DNA from 4 places in the Actinocatenispora sera genome. Region 3 is predicted to be linked to each of the others. Evidence: riboswitches for the same ligand, from Rfam matches in the RefSeq annotation. Region 3 holds a riboswitch; each other region holds the start of a gene.
The links. Region 3 has a riboswitch for cyclic di-AMP ahead of Asera_RS01610 (NlpC/P60 family protein). Riboswitches for the same ligand answer to the same signal wherever they lie in the genome.

Region 1 (2,193 bases), 410 kb from region 3:
TTCAGGACGGCGCCGGCTCACCGGGCACCCGCTGCCCGGCCGAGGCGTCGACCCGGTGGTCCCGGCCGTGCGGTCGCCCCGGACAGGGTGAGGGCCGGCCTCCACGTGGTGGCGGGGCCGGCCCTCCTCGGTGGCTACCGAGTCGTGTGTCGCGGTGTCAGGGTCGAACCGCCCCGTACCAGGAACCGGGGTAGTCGAGCGTGGACACCTTGACGTACTCACCGGGCTGCGGCGCGTGGATCACGTAGCTCGTGCCGTCGTACCTGCCGATGTAGATGGCGACGTGCTCGCCGCCGTTGTAGAACACCAGGTCACCCGGCTGCAGGTCGGCCCGGGTGACGTGCGGGAACGCCGCGTACTGGCTGTAGGTGTAGGCGCGCATGTGCACGCCGGCGGCGGCCCAGGAGGCCGAGGTCAGCCCGGAGCAGTCGAAGGTGTTCGGCCCTGCGGTCGCCCACACGTACGGGTCGCCGAGGTGGGCGATCGCGTAGCGCACCGCGACGCCGCCCGGCCCGGGGATGTAGGGCATCTGCGGCAGCGCGGTGCCGGTGTTCTTCCGGGCGGCCGCCGTCTTCATCCACTGCTTCTGCATGGTGGCCATGTCGGACTGAAGCTTCTTCTTCTGCGCCGAGAGCTTCTTGGCCTCCGCCTTGTTGCTGGCGATGAGCTTGTCGTACTTGGCCTTCGAGGCGTCGAGCCTCTTCTTCGCCTTCTCGTACTTGGCGACCTTGGCGTGCTGATCGGCGGCCATCCGGTCCAGTGTCGCCATCTGGTCGAGCATGGTGGTCGGCGAGCCGTACTTCAGCATCGAGTTGAGGGCGGACAGGTTGCCGCCCCGGTAGGCGGCGGCCGCGTACGTGCCGACCTCCTTGTACATCGCGTCGACCTTCTTCTCCAGCGGCGCGATCTGCTTGCCCAGCTGCTTGGACTTCCGCTCGTTCTTCGCGAGCGCGTCCTCGTTCTGCTTCAGCTTCTCGCCGTTGGTCTCCATCTTGGACCAGGTCGAGTCCATGCCGTGTTCCAGCTGCGAGGCGGACGGATCCGCGTGCGCGGCGGTCGGCCCGACCAGGCCGACACCGACGGTGGCGCAGACGGCGGCAGCGAGCAAAGCAAGCGCGCGCCGGGTTGGGCGCGCAATGGTCCCCGCTACTGACACCAGTAGCTCACTCCTTCTCCCGCAACCGCCTACCGGGTTAGCTGACGGGTTCGGGCGGGAAGAAGTGAGTTCGCCCTACCACCGGCTCTCCGGGAGAGCTGGCGGATTCACCCCGGATGGACGCCGCGGACGGCATCCGTTGGATCCCCGGCTCGCCGAGCGACGACTCGGCGGTGCCCGTTCGGCGCCACCGGTTTGATGGCAGACTCCCGACCGGACCGCCCAAGAGTACGGATACCGCCGAGTGCCGTTCAACCCTGCGTGATCTGTTTGGCTTTGCCGGCTGGTCAGCGGTCACCGCGCTCTCGTGTGCGGACACCTGGGGTAACGAACCCGTTATCGTGCCGTTACGAGTGGCCGGCCGAGAAGGTACCCGGAAGAACGGCACCACCAGGTAAATCGCCGCAGAGTCGGAGCGCCCCGCGGTCCGTCATGTGGGAATGGCCACAGCACTCCGGGCGATGCTGCGCTCCGCGATCGACGCGCCACCAACCGTTTGCCGATCCACAGAATCCCGGTACGCGACCAGCTCCGGTGCACGAGAGTGGAGAGGTGACGGCGGCGCTGGGCACGCGCCGGCGTACCGGCGAGGGGGTGGCGTCGATGCCCGCTAGCGATCTGCCGACCCGCCGCCTGGGTCGTACCGACCTGCACATCACCCGGGTCGGCTTCGGCGCCTGGGCGATCGGCGGCGCGGGCTACGCGTACGGCTGGGGACGGCAGGACGACGGCGACTCGGCGGCGGCGATCCGGTACGCGGTGGAGCACGGGGTCAACTGGATCGACACCGCACCGGTGTACGGGCTGGGCCACTCCGAGGAGATCGTGGGCGCGGCGCTCGCCCCGTACGCCGAGCCGGACCGGCCGTACCTGTTCACCAAGTGCGGCCTGACCTGGGACGAGACCGAGCGCAGCCGGCCACCGCGCGCGGCCGGCGCACCGAAACAGCTGCGCCGGGGCCTGGAGGGCTCGCTGCGCCGGCTCGGCGTCGAGCGCATCGACCTGTACCAGCTGCACTGGCCGCGGGCTGCCGGCGT
Region 2 (2,193 bases), 6.2 Mb from region 3:
GCTGGCTGGTGCTGCACTCGATCGAGGAACTGTCCCGGCACGCCGGCCACGCGGATGTGATTCGCGAGTCGATCGACGGCGCGGTCGGGCACGGGGTCAAGCAACAGCCCGGCGCAGCCTGGGGCTGAGTCACAGCCCGGCGCAGCAGGGGGCTGGGCGCCAGCCCGGCGCGGCCTGGGAGCGCGCCAGGGTCTGGCTCGGTCAGGACCGAGCGACAGCCCGGGATGCTGGGGCTGGTCCACGCCGGCCGGAATGCCGACGGCCGGCCATGGTCCACAGCGGACGATGGCCGGCCGGATCGGCGCGGGACGCGGCGGGGGGAGTCGCGACCCGCGGCGGTACGGCGAACCGCACCGCGCCGGTGTCGGGCGCCGGGGGGATGGCGCACCGCACCTTCTTCAGGAGGTGGCGTGCCGGGCCGGGGGGGTGACCCGGCACACCGGGAGAGCGGGCTTGCGTCAGGCCAGGACGAGGACCTGGCCGGGGAAGATCAGGTTCGGGTTGCCGTCGAGCGTCGTGCCGTTGTTGGCGTAGAGCTCCTGCCACCCGCCCTTGACCTGGTGCTCGGTCGCGATGGCCGACAGCGTGTCACCGTGCTTGACGGTGTACTTCGGGCCCTTCTTCTGCGCGTGCGTGGCCGGCAGCCGCGAGGCGGAGCCACCCGCCGACGAGTTGCCCGTCGACGAGCCACCCGTCGAGGAGCCGCCGCCGGAGCCCTGGGTGTTGCTACCGGAGTAGTCGCCCGCGTCGCCGGCGCGCGCGCCGCACACCGGCCAGGCGCCGATGCCCTGGCTGGCCTTGACGCGCTCGGCGACGGCGATCTGCTGGCTGCGGCTGGCCTGGTCGGCGCGCGCCGCGTACTGGCCGCCGCCGTTGGCGTCCCAGGTGCTCTGGGAGAACTGCAGGCCGCCGTAGTAGCCGTTGCCGGTGTTGATGGCCCAGTTGCCGCCGGACTCGCACTGCGCGATCGCGTCCCAGTTGGTCCCGGACGCGCTCGCCGCCTCGGTCAGCCCGAACAGCGGTACCGCGGTGACGGCGCCGGCCGCGACCGCCGTGATGGCGATCTTGCGACCCAACCTGGCCCGGGGGGAAAGGGCACGGTGCTTCGCCATGGGTTGTCTCCCTCGACGCCTACGAGGTGAGCTGTCGGGTTCGGGCCGAGGGGTACTGGCCCGGCCGCGGGTTGCGGCTTCACCCCGAGGCACCGCCGTGTCGCGGTGCCGAGGAACCTGGGTCCCCCGCTCCATGCCTGGCAGGTACGTGGAACCACGGTGACGGCGGCATGGACTCGGCGTACCGGCCGTGGTTGCCCGCGACGGCGGACCGGCTGACCGTAGGTGCACCGGGTCCGCGGACGCAAAGTTCGGTGGGGCGATGGTGAAGAGGGCCACGTCCAGTCGGTGCGACACCACTCGGGACCGGACGAACCGCACCGCATAACCGTGTGTTTGCTGTACGAAGGCGGAACACACCGCGCGGGCGTTCAGAAACCCCGCACAGAGTGATCACATCATCGCGATGTGCAATATCGAGCGCGGTCTCGCGGCCGCCATGACCGCGTTCACTCCGGCCGACGGCGGCGGCCGACGGCGTGCGTAGTTCCATCACAATGGAACCATGTCGGCCGCCGGATCCACCCTCGCGCTGCGCCGCCGGTGGACCGACCTGATCGCCAGCGGGTACGACCGGCTCGTCGCCTCCGACCCCGGGCTCGCCCGGCTGCGGCTCGCGCTGGGCGTGCTGGTCAGCGTCGTGCTCGCGGTGGTGATCCTCGGCCTCGCCGGCTTCGCGATCACCGGCGCGCTGCTCGGCGCCAGCATCGCGATGGTCGCCTCGTCCGGCCCGGTGCAGCCCACGGTGCGCAAGCAGGCGGCGGTGATCGTCCTCACGATCCTGCCGGCCGCGGGCGCATTGACGCTGTCCGCGCTGCTCTCCGGGCACCACGTGGTGTCCGATCTGGTATTCCTCGTCGTCATCTTCGGCGCGGTCTACATCCGCCGGATCCCGGACTACGGCTTCCCGCTGGGGTTCCCGGCGTTCATGATGTTCTTCTTCGCCTCGTTCGTGGGCGCGAGCCCGGCGGCACTGCCGATGCTGCTGCTCGCGATCGCGGTCGGGCTGGCCTGCGCCGGGCTGATCCGGATCGTCGTGCTGCCACCGCGTTCGGCCCGCACCTTCCGCCGGGTCCGGCGC
Region 3 (2,193 bases):
GCGAGCAGCAGCACCGGCAGCGTGAGCACGGCCGAGCCGAGCAGCCTGGTACGCAGCGAGTGTTCGGCCGCGTCCCGCTCGTCGGCGACCGGTTCGTCGGCCGCCGGCGCCGGCGGTTCCGGCGGCTGCGCGGTGTAGCCGGTCGCTTCGACGGTGCCGATCAGATCCTGCACCGTGGTACCGGCCGGGTAGTGCACCCGGGCGGTCTCGGTGGCGAAGTTGACGGTCGCGGCCACGCCGGGCAGCTTGTTCAGCTTGCGCTCGACCCGGGCCGCGCAGGACGCGCAGGTCATGCCGCCGATCCGCAGCTCGACTGCGGGACCGTTACTGTCCACAGTAGACATCTACCCTCCCCGATCGGTGCGGTGGCGCCGGCCGCGCTCAGGCCAGCTGGTAGCCGGCCTCGTCGACCGCGGCGGCCACCGCGTCGGTGGCCAGCGGCTGGTTCGCGTCGACCTCGACCCGGCCGCTCGCCACGTCGACCCGAACCGCCTCCACGCCGGGCAGCCCGCGAAGCTCGGTGCTCACGGCGCTGGCGCAGTGGCCGCAGGTCATCCCGGTGACGGTGTATGTCTGAGTTGCCATGGTTGCCTCCACAACGGTGAACGTGCGTCAGGATCGGACCAACCGGGCGATTGCCGCGGTGGCCTCCTTGACCTTCTCTTCTGCCTCTTCGCCACCTTTTGCTGTGGCCTCGGCCACGCAATGTGACAGGTGACCGTCGAGCAGGCCGAGCGCGACACCCTGCAGAGCGCGGGTCGCGGCCGAGATCTGGGTGAGGACGTCGATGCAGTACGTGTCCTGCTCGACCATCCGCTCCAGGCCACGGATCTGCCCCTCGATCCGCCGCAACCGAGCCAACAGTGCCGTCTTGTCGTCGCTGTACCAGTAACCCGCCATGTGGCCACCTCCCCCGTTCGGCCTCACAGTACCATACCCCCCTACCGTATCCAACCACGGAGCGGAGCGACCTGGATGCGAACGGATCAATTCCCGAAACAATGTGAGTGGCACGCCGGGGGCGACTTGCGATCGACTGACGGTTACTCCTAATGTGACTCCCCGTCTGACCGGATGTCTGCCGCCTGCCCGTGGGCGGCACCGGGCGACACCGCCGAGTTGCCGCGCGAGCCGCCTCCCCTGGCGCTGGCCGGCGAGCCGGGGACCCACTCCCTGGGGTGAGTCCACGACCTCCGGGTCGTGGTAGGGCGCACTTCTTCCCCGCCCGAACCCGTCAGCTAACCCGGTAGGCGGTGCGAGGAAGAAGGAGCCGGCTGCCGGTGCCCACCTCCGCTGTCATGGCGCGACCGCTGCGGGCCTTCGGCCTGCTGCTGCTGGCCGCGCTCACCGCGATGGCCCTGTTGCTGCTCGGTACCCCGGCGCACGCGACACCGTCCGAGGCCGAGCTGACCAAGCAGATCGACGCCAAGTCCAAGCAGTTCGACAAGGCCGTCCAGGAGTACGACAAGGTCCAGGACCAGTTGACCTCCAGCAAGAAGAAGGAAAAGGCGGTCAACAAGAAGCTCAAGCCGCTGCAGAAGAAGGTCGACGCGGCGGAGCAGGCGGTCGGCAAGATGGCCGCCGCCGCGTACCGCGGGGGCAAGCCCGGAGCGGTCAACGCCATCCTCTCCGACGGCTCCGCCAGTACCCTGCTCGACTCGCTCTCGCTGCTCGACCAGCTGGCGCGCAACCAGAGCAAGCAGATCGCCGAGTTCAGCAAGGCGAAGGCCGCGCTGGACAAGCAGAAGGCGGCGCTGGACACCGCGATCGGCAAGCAGACGCAGGCGAAGCAGAAGCTCGCCGACCAGAAGAAGTCGCTCGACAAGGACGTGCAGAAGCTGCGCGACCTGCGCACCCAGGCGTACGGGTCGCCCACGAACTACGACACCAACGTCGACTACGGCCCGGCGCCGAACCTGCCCGGCAGCGCCGGCAAGGCGGTCGACTACGCGTGGGCGCAGCTCGGCAAGCCGTACAACATGGGTTCCGCGGGGCCCGACGCGTTCGACTGCTCCGGCCTGACCATGATGGCCTGGAACGCCGCCGGGTACTCGCTCGCGCACAGCTCGTACACCCAGTACAGCCAGACGCACCGGATCAGCCGGGACCAGCTGCAGGCCGGTGACCTGGTGTTCTACAGCGGGAACGAGCACGTCGCGATCTACATCGGCGGCGGTCAGGTGATCCACGCAC
Region 4 (2,193 bases), 2.9 Mb from region 3:
GACGTAGATCGCGACGTGCCCGAGATTCTCGTAGAACACGAGGTCACCGGGGGCGATCTGGCTGCGGCTGAGGTGCGTGATCTGGTTGTACTGGTCGGCCGCCACGTGCGGCAGGCTCACCCCGGCCTTCGCCCACGCGGCGAGCGTGAGCCCGGAGCAGTCGTACGAGTCGGGCCCGGCCGCGGCCCACGCGTACGGCTTGCCGAGCTGCGCGTAGGCGAAGTCGACGACCGCGCCGGCGCGACCGGACACCTTCGGCGGGGTCTGCCCGGAGCCGGTGCCGGTCGTCTCGGTGGCGCTGCCGTACGCCTCCTCGCGCAGCTTCTTGAGCTTGTCGACCTTGGCCGAGATCGACGCCTTCTTCTTCTTCAGGTCCTTGACCTGCTTGCTCTGCTTGGCGTACAGCGCGGCGAGCTTCTCGTGCTGCCCGTCGAGCTTGCGCTTCGCGGTGATCAGCGAGCGGATCTGGTCGGACTGCTGTGCGCTGAGCCGGTTGAGCGTGGCGATGTTGTTCAGCGTGTCGCTGGAGCTGCCGTTCAGTACCGCGTTCCAGGCGGTGGCCGGGCCACCCTTGTACGCGGCGGCGGCGATCGCGTCGACCTGCTTCTGCGCGGTGGCGACCTTGCCGGACAGCGGCTTGAGCTTCTTGTCGACCGCGGCGATGCGCTTCTTGGTCTTCTTCTGCTCTTCGGTGATCTTGTTGTACTGCTCGACGACCTTCTCGAACTGGGTCGACTGCTGCTTGATCTGCTGCTCCAGATCGGCCTGCGACGGTGCGCCGTGTGCCGGCGTGGTACCGACGAGGGATGCGGCGGCCACCGCGGCGGCCGCGACCGCGGCCAGTCCGATCGCGCGCAGCGACGCCCACCGGGGGCGTGCAGTGTCCATGCGGGTCTGCGCCCTTCTTCCTCAGACCGCCTACCGGGTTAGCTGACGGGTTCGGACGGGAAGAGCGCCCTACCGGGACTATGGCCTGTCCATGGCCCCGGATTCACCCCGTGGTACGGGTGGGTCCTCGGCTCGCCTGGCGGCGACTCGGCGGTGCCGTCCGGAGCTGCCCGACGGGGCGGCGGGGGGCCGGACGACCCCGTTACCGTAGCCGCTGGCGCGACGTGGTCAACGCCGTCGCGACCGGGTCGGTGACCATCCCCACAACACGGTGACCGACCGTCGGTGACTGACTGCGGATCCGTTGGTACGAGCGGAACTCGCGCGCCGCACCGTGGTCGTGCGGCGGCACGGCGTGAGCGTCACGCACCGAAGCGGCGCTGCCGCTCCGCGTACGAACGGAGCGCGCGCAGGAAGTCCACCCGGCGGAAGGCCGGCCAGTAGACGTCACAGAAGTACAGCTCGGAGTAGGCGGACTGCCACAGCAGGAATCCGGAGAGTCGCCGCTCGCCGCTGGTACGGATGACGAGGTCGGGGTCGGGCAGGTCGGCCGTGTAGAGGTGCGCGGCGATGTCGTCCGCGGACAGCGTCGCGGCCAGCTCGTCCATCCCGGTACCGGCCGCGGCGGCGTCGGTCAGCAGCGAGCGGAACGCGTCCACCAGCTCCTGCCGGCCGCCGTACCCGATCGCGATCGTCAGGCACGGCCCGGTCTCCGGGCTCTGGTCGGCGGCGAGCTTCAGCGCGTGCGCGGTCGAGTCCGGCAGCAGTTCCAGCCGGCCCGCCACCCGCAGCCGCCACCCGGCCCGCGGGTTGGTCGCGCGCTGCTCGATCATCCGCATCAGCGAGTCGAGCTCGCCCCGGTCGCGCCGGGCCAGGTTCTCGGTGGACGCGACGAACACGGTGACGTGGTCGATGCCCAGCTCCGTGCACCAGTCGAGCAGGTCGTCGATGTGGTCGGCGCCGGCCTGGTGGCCCATGCTGACGCTGGCCAGGCCGGCGGCGCGGGCCCAGCGCCGGTTGCCGTCCATGATCAGACCGACGTGCCGCGGGCAGTCGGTGCGGGCGAGCGCGGCGAACAGCCGCCGCTCGTACAGGCGGTAGAGCAGGTCGCGGGGCGTCATCCGGCCAGCCAACCAGCCGGATGTGTGCATTCGGCGAAGAACCTGTGCGCGTAGCGCAGAAGGCCCGGCACCGCAGCCGCGGTGCCGGGCCTCGGGGCGGCCGGCGGGTCCCCGCTCGCGGGTGACCGGGTCAGCGCGCGAACGGGTTCAGCGTCGGGTCGTCCGGGTCGCTCACGCCGTCCGA

Region 1: linked by a shared signal. The riboswitch ahead of Asera_RS03510 (C40 family peptidase) and the one ahead of Asera_RS01610 (NlpC/P60 family protein) in region 3 are both predicted to bind cyclic di-AMP.
Region 2: linked by a shared signal. The riboswitch ahead of Asera_RS33750 (LysM peptidoglycan-binding domain-containing protein) and the one ahead of Asera_RS01610 (NlpC/P60 family protein) in region 3 are both predicted to bind cyclic di-AMP.
Region 4: linked by a shared signal. The riboswitch ahead of Asera_RS15760 (C40 family peptidase) and the one ahead of Asera_RS01610 (NlpC/P60 family protein) in region 3 are both predicted to bind cyclic di-AMP.

Annotation. Positions count from the first base shown of each region.
Region 1 is NZ_AP023354.1:765,076-767,268, reverse strand. It holds gene Asera_RS03510 (C40 family peptidase) at 158-1,156, opposite strand; cyclic di-AMP (ydaO/yuaA leader) riboswitch at 1,168-1,339, opposite strand; gene Asera_RS03505 (aldo/keto reductase) at 1,760-2,193, shown strand, end outside.
Region 2 is NZ_AP023354.1:6,538,120-6,540,312, reverse strand. It holds gene Asera_RS30775 (DinB family protein) at 1-128, shown strand, start outside; gene Asera_RS33750 (LysM peptidoglycan-binding domain-containing protein) at 459-1,112, opposite strand; cyclic di-AMP (ydaO/yuaA leader) riboswitch at 1,115-1,269, opposite strand; gene Asera_RS30765 (FUSC family protein) at 1,618-2,193, shown strand, end outside.
Region 3 is NZ_AP023354.1:350,496-352,688, forward strand. It holds gene Asera_RS01595 (heavy metal translocating P-type ATPase) at 1-344, opposite strand, end outside; gene Asera_RS01600 (heavy-metal-associated domain-containing protein) at 382-585, opposite strand; gene Asera_RS01605 (metal-sensitive transcriptional regulator) at 613-900, opposite strand; cyclic di-AMP (ydaO/yuaA leader) riboswitch at 1,135-1,268, shown strand; gene Asera_RS01610 (NlpC/P60 family protein) at 1,281-2,193, shown strand, end outside.
Region 4 is NZ_AP023354.1:3,272,590-3,274,782, forward strand. It holds gene Asera_RS15760 (C40 family peptidase) at 1-888, opposite strand, end outside; cyclic di-AMP (ydaO/yuaA leader) riboswitch at 901-1,051, opposite strand; gene uppS (polyprenyl diphosphate synthase) at 1,251-2,009, opposite strand; gene Asera_RS15770 (hypothetical protein) at 2,140-2,193, opposite strand, start outside.